2 regions of the Alcaligenes sp. SMD-FA genome follow, and region 1 is predicted to be linked to the other one. Evidence: predicted binding sites of a transcription regulator. Region 1 holds the regulator's gene; the other holds the start of a gene.

Region 1 (3,422 bases):
AGGCCTGCGCAAGACGGAGTTTGAAGTCGACCGCCTGACCTTGGTTCCTTAAACAGCGCCTGTGCTGCGAAGCATCACCACGGCAGAAAGACGCAGACACCCCCAGCAATAAAAAACCCGCCTAGCTTGCGCTGGGCGGGTTTTCATATCGAATTCTTGGCGGACAGAGGGGGATTCGAACCCCCGATACGCTATAAACGTATACACGCTTTCCAGGCGTGCGCCTTCAACCACTCGGCCACCTGTCCTACTTGTTTTTTCTGGCCAAGCAATTTGAAGCTGCTAATGCCAAGTCCATAATAATAGCAGCACTTATCCTTATAAGGCAAGTGCTGAAATTTTTTTGGGCTAAGCCTTGTTGCTGAGTGGTTACTGACTGCTGAACCGTAGGATAAGCCTGGTCTCAATTTATCGTGAGTTCGGACTCTTGGCCTGCTTCTAAAGAGACGATTGATACTGCTCGGCAGACTTAATCAAACGACCATCGGCACTTGCCTCAAGGCCACAGTCAAGGTGATAGGGTCGGAAAAACGGTAGGCTCAAATTCACAGGCTTGAAGGCATGCTCTTTGCAGTATCTGGCCGCCAGGCCGAACAGCAATACCTGACTTATTCCGAGTCCGGCGGATACGCCCCACCGACGGCTCGCAGCAAGGCTTCCCAATGATCGCGTTGGCGTGCCAGAACACGCAGATCGGCACCTAGCAAGCGCACATCGGTAAACTCGAACGGCTCTACATCGTCCAGCCCGGCCAGCTCGGTAATATCGGCCACGCCTCGTCCCTGCCCCAGAATCTTGGGGGCCAGGTACATCAGCAATTGGTCAACCACACCTGCATCAATCAAGGCACCAGAAAGACGCGCCCCTGCTTCTGCGTGGACTTCGTTGATCTGCTGATCTGTCATCCAGTCCAGAACGGCGCGCACATCCACCTGACCTTCGTGCAAAGGCATGGGAATGACTTGTGCATTGCGATCTGCCAACTCGGCTTCGCGTTCGGGATCCCGACGATGGCTAAATACCCAGCAAAGCGTGCCATCCAGCAAGGCAGCATTGGGGGTCAGACGCAAATGCGTGTCCAGCACGGCTTTGATGGGTGGACGTGGCGTAGAAACCGCCCGTACATTCATTAGCGGATTGTCCGCGTTAACCGTACCTATGCCCGTCAACACGACACAACTGCGAGCGCGCCAATGATGACCATCGTCACGCGCCTGCGGCCCGGTAATCCATTGAGAGCTGCCATCAGGCAAGGCACTGCGGCCATCCAGCGAGGCGGCCATTTTCATCCACAACCAGGGGCGTCCACGTGTCATGCGGGCAAAGAAACCAGCGTTGATCGCCAGCGCCTGCTCGACGCACAAAGGGCCATCTACCGTAATTCCCGCCTGACGCAGGCGCGAAACACCATTGCCTGCCACCAAGGGGTTGGGGTCGTACATGGAAAAGACGACTCGCCCGGCACCTGCTTTAATCAGGGCGTCGGCACAGGGAGGCGTACGCCCGTGGTGACTGCAAGGCTCCAGGGTGACGTAGAAAGTAGCCCCGGCCACATTGACGCCGCGCTCTTTGGCTTGGCGCAAGGCCATCACTTCAGCGTGAGGCCCACCCGCCTGCTGCGTGGAACCTGAAGCCAGCAATTGGCCATCGCGCACAATCAGGCAGGCGACTCGTGGATTGGGAGCACTGATATACAGGGATTTTTCGGCCAGCTCCAGGGCTTGCCGCATCCAGATGACGTCTTCTTGCTCGACCATCGCCTTAGCCGCGGTCGGGATCGTTCATTTCGTCGATCGCCTGTACGAACTCGCGGATGTCCTTGAAGCTCTTGTAGACCGAGGCAAAGCGCACATAGGCCACCTGATCCAATTGCTTGAGCTCGGCCATGACCAGCTCGCCTATGGTCTCGGAAGAGACTTCGCGCTCGCCAGTCAGTTGAAGTTTTTCTTCGATGCGCTGCACAGCGGCATCGACCTGAGCCATGGGGATAGAGCGCTTGCGCAGTGCAACACCCATGCTCGCCCGCAGACGTGCGGGATCAAAATCCATACGAGTGCCATTGCGCTTGGCCACGACGGGCAGGCTCAGCTCAGCACGCTCGTAAGTCGTGAAGCGCCGTTCACAGGCCGAGCATTTGCGACGTCGCCGTATGGCGTCGCCTTCTTCGGTGATTCGAGAGTCGATCACCTGGGTATCGGCATGGTGGCAGAACGGACACTTCATTCAAGATCGCGGGCCTTGCGGCCCGCTCCGGCTGGATTACTTGGAGGAGTAAACGGGCAACTTGGCAGTCAGCTCGTGTACACGGCGACGAACGTCCGCCAAAACGGCTTCGTCGTGAGGGTTGTCCAGTACATCAGCAATCAGATGCGCCGTCAATTCCGCTTCGGCTTCCTTGAAACCGCGAGTGGTCATGGCAGGCGTACCCAAACGCACACCGCTGGTGACAAAGGGCTTTTCAGGGTCGTTAGGAATGGCGTTCTTGTTGACCGTGATGTGAGCCTTGCCCAGCGCTTCTTCGGCCACCTTACCCGTGATGCCCTTGGGACGCAGGTCCACCAGCATCACGTGACTTTCTGTGCGACCGGACACGATACGCAGACCACGCTCGACCAGAGTGCGAGCCAGCACGTCGGCGTTCTTTACGACCTGAGCAGCGTAATCCTTGAACTCAGGAGCCAAGGCTTCTTTAAAAGCAACGGCCTTACCGGCGATCACGTGAATCAGTGGACCACCTTGGATACCGGGGAAAATAGCCGAATTGACGGCCTTTTCGTGCTCGGCCTTCATCATAATGACGCCACCACGAGGACCGCGCAGGGACTTGTGAGTCGTAGAAGTCACGAAGTCAGCGTAAGGCACAGGGTTGGGGTAAGCACCACCAGCCACCAGACCAGCGTAGTGAGCAATGTCCACCATGAACAAGGCGCCGTTCTCATGAGCAATACGAGCCATGCGTTCAAAGTCGATGCGCAGGGCGTAAGCCGAAGCACCACCGACGATCAGCTTGGGCTTGTGCTCTTTGGCCAGACGCTCCAACTCGTCGTAGTCCAGCTCTTCGTTCTCGTCCAGACCGTAGGACACGAAGTTGTACAGCTTGCCCGAGGCATTCACGGGGGAACCGTGGGTCAAGTGACCGCCTTCAGCCAGGCTCATGCCCAGAACGGTATCACCGGGCTTGAGTACAGCCATGTACACGCCCTGGTTGGCTTGCGAACCGGAGTTGGGCTGCACGTTGGCCGCTTCAGCACCAAACAGCTCTTTCAGACGGTCGATAGCCAATTGCTCGACCACATCCACGAACTCGCAACCGCCGTAGTAGCGCTTGCCAGGATAACCTTCCGCGTATTTGTTGGTCAGTTGTGTGCCCTGGGCCTGCATCACGGCGGGGCTGGTGTAGTTTTCCGAGGCGATCAGCTCGA
Region 2 (3,422 bases), 1.5 Mb from region 1:
ACGCGGCCAGGTCTCCTTGTTTGCCATTGATGAAGCCCACTGCGTATCGCAATGGGGGCACGACTTCCGCCCGGAGTATTTGGGCCTGGATTTGCTGGCTCAGCGCTGGCCAGGGGTGCCGCGGGTTGCCTTGACGGCCACTGCCACTCAGTTGACGCGGGTAGAAATTGCCCAGCGCCTGAAGCTGGAAGAGGCCCGGCATTTTGTCGCCAGTTTTGATCGCCCCAATATTTGCTATCGCATCATCGAAAAGAACGAGGTGCGCAAGCAGCTCTTGAGTTTTATTCAGGAAGAGCACTCGGGCGATGCGGGAATTGTGTATTGTTTGTCGCGCTCTCGCGTGGAGGACACGGCCGAGTTTCTGTGCAAGAACGGTATTCATGCCTTGCCCTACCACGCAGGGCTGGATGCACAGCAACGCGCCATCAACCAGGCTCGCTTTCTTCGAGAAGAAGGGGTGGTCATGGTGGCGACCATTGCTTTTGGCATGGGCGTCAATAAACCGGATGTGCGTTTTGTGGCCCACATTGACCTGCCCAAATCGGTAGAAGGGTATTACCAGGAAACCGGGCGGGCAGGGCGCGATGGTGAAGCCGCTACCGCCTGGCTGGCCTATGGCCTGCAAGACGTGGTGCAATTGCATCGCATGATTAACCAGTCGCAAGGCGATGCGGCACACCGGCGCCAGCAAGGCCATGCGCTCGATGCCATGCTGGGCCTGTGCGAAACCATTTCCTGCCGCCGTCAGCGCTTGCTGGCCTATTTCGATCAGCAGATCGAACCGTGTGGGAACTGCGATACTTGCCTGGAGGCTCCAGAAGCCTGGGATGGCACCGTGGCCGCGCAGAAAATGCTGTCCACTATTTATAGATTGTGGCGCGAGCGTGGCCAGCGCTTTGGCGCCGGCCATCTTATTGATATTTTGTTGGGCAAGCTGACCGAGCGTGTCAAAGAGCATGAGCATGACAAGCTCACCGTCTTTGGTGTGGGCAAGGAGCTGACCGATCAGGCTTGGCGCGGGGTGCTGCGCCAGTTGCTGGCGCATAGTCTGGTCGCGGTCGACCCGGAAGGGTACGGCACCTTGTTGCTGACCGAGGCCAGCCGAGAAGTGCTCAAAGGGGAGCGCACCTTGATGTTGCGGCGCGAAACCGTAACACGTGGGCCGGCCGCCCATCGCGTAAAAGGTCAGGCGCCTGCCGGACCTGCTCTGGAGCCCGATCAACAGCGACGGTTCGAGGCTTTGCGTGCCTGGCGTGCCACTACCGCACGCGAACACGGCGTACCGGCCTATGTCATTTTCCATGACGCCACTTTGCGGGAAGTTGCCATCCGTTGCCCCAGCTCAGAGGCTGATCTGGAGCCGATTACAGGCATAGGTGTACGCAAAAGAGAAGCCTATGGCGAGGCTTTGCTGCGCTGCGTTCAAGAACTGCAAACGCAATAAAAATTGTTAATGGCGCAAAGATTGGTTGCATTTTTTTTACGCTGAATTTGCGTTGCAAAGACAAAACCGCTATTCGCTCAATCCGCTATATGTAGTAGAATGGCGGCAATATCACACTATATATGGTGTGCATCAACTGACGCTGGCGGCTGCAAAAGCCGCGTCCCCCGTCAACCACCACCGATTTCCGAGACTGACATGCAATCAACCGAACAGTTAATGGTCACTAAGCGAGATGGCCGTACAGAACCTATTAACCTCGACAAGATTCACCGAGTAGTTGATTGGGCTGCTGAAGGTCTGAGTAATGTGTCCGTCTCTCAAGTAGAGCTGCGCTCTCACATTCAGTTCTACAACGGCATTCGCACCAGCGATATCCACGAAACCATCATCAAGTCGGCGGCGGATCTGATCTCTGAAGATACGCCTGACTACCAATATCTGGCTGCCCGCCTGGCGATTTTCCACCTGCGCAAAATCGCTTTTGGCCAGTTTGAGCCTCCCAGCCTGTTTGATCATGTGACCTTGCAAACCAAGGAGGGTCGCTACGATCCGCATCTGTTGCAAGACTACACGCGCGCCGAGTTCGATGAGCTGGATGCGCATCTGGATCACTGGCGTGACATGAACTTCTCTTACGGTGCCGTCAAGCAGTTGGAAGGCAAGTATCTGATTCAAAACCGCGTGACCAAGCGCATCTACGAAAGTCCCCAGTTCCTGTACATGCTGGTGGCCATGTGCTTGTTTGCCCGTTACCCGGCCGATACTCGCCTGGGCTTTATCAAGCGCTTTTACGACGCCGTATCGCAATTCAAGATTTCCTTGCCCACGCCCATCATGGCTGGCGTGCGCACACCCACCCGTCAATTCAGCTCTTGCGTGCTGATCGAATGTGACGACAGCCTGGACAGCATCAATGCCACGACCAGCGCCATTGTTCGTTACGTGTCACAGCGTGCCGGTATCGGTATCAACGGTGGACGTATTCGCGCTGTAGGCAGCGAAATTCGGGGTGGTGAAGCACAACACACAGGTTGCCTGCCTTTCTTCAAGATGTTCCAGGCTGCGGTGAAGTCCTGCTCGCAGGGCGGCGTGCGCGGCGGTGCGGCAACCTTGTTCTACCCCATGTGGCACCTGGAAGTGGAAACACTGCTGGTCCTGAAGAACAACCGTGGTGTGGAAGAAAACCGTATCCGTCACCTGGACTACGGCGTTCAGATCAACCGTTTGTTGTACCAGCGCCTGATCAAGGGCAGCCACATCACGCTGTTCTCGCCGCATGACGTGCCCGGTTTGTACGAAGCCTTCTTTGCCGACCAGGACGAGTTCGAGCGTCTGTACGAGATGTACGAGCAAGATCCCGCCATCCGCAAGCGCAGCCTGCCTGCCGTGGAGCTTTTCTCTTTGCTGATGCAAGAGCGCGCCAGCACCGGCCGTATCTACATTCAGAACGTGGACCATTGCAACACGCATAGCCCATTCCAGGCTGACCGCGCTCCTGTGCGCCAGTCCAATCTGTGCATGGAAATCGCTCTGCCCACCAAGCCCTTGAACGATCTGAACGATCCTGAAGGTGAAATCGCACTGTGCACTCTGTCGGCTTTCAACCTGGGGGCTCTGGAGTCCCTGGACGAGCTGGACGGCCTGGCTGAACTGATTGTTCGTGCTCTGGATGCCTTGCTGGACTACCAGGATTACCCGGTCAAGGCCGCGCTGAATGCAACCAACAAGCGTCGTTCCCTGGGCGTTGGCGTTATCAACTACGCGTACTACCTGGCCAAGAACGGCACCCGCTACTCCGATCCTGCTGCCTTGGGTCTGACCCACCGCACGTTTGAAGCCATCCAGTACTACCTGTTGAAGGCTTCGGTGCAGTTGTCGCGCGAATACGGTCCTTGCGAGGCCTTCGACGAAACCACGTACGCCGCTGGTTTGCTGCCTACCGACACGTACAAGAAAGACGTGGACGGTATTTGCA

The links. Region 1 encodes NrdR, which represses ribonucleotide reductase genes. Its sites were predicted from a motif close to CACNANATNTNGTG; they were not measured.
Region 2: a site for NrdR is predicted at 1,559-1,572, ahead of nrdA (class 1a ribonucleoside-diphosphate reductase subunit alpha). Genes of this name have one in related genera too.

What each region holds. Positions count from the first base shown of each region.
Region 1 is NZ_CP110108.1:3,370,111-3,373,532, forward strand. Features, by position in the region: gene OKX01_RS15570 (YgiW/YdeI family stress tolerance OB fold protein) at 1-52, shown strand, start outside; tRNA gene OKX01_RS15575 (tRNA-Ser) at 158-248, opposite strand; gene ribD (bifunctional diaminohydroxyphosphoribosylaminopyrimidine deaminase/5-amino-6-(5-phosphoribosylamino)uracil reductase RibD) at 609-1,757, opposite strand; gene nrdR (transcriptional regulator NrdR) at 1,762-2,223, opposite strand; gene glyA (serine hydroxymethyltransferase) at 2,260-3,422, opposite strand, start outside.
Region 2 is NZ_CP110108.1:781,151-784,572, forward strand. Features, by position in the region: gene recQ (DNA helicase RecQ) at 1-1,444, shown strand, start outside; gene nrdA (class 1a ribonucleoside-diphosphate reductase subunit alpha) at 1,643-3,422, shown strand, end outside.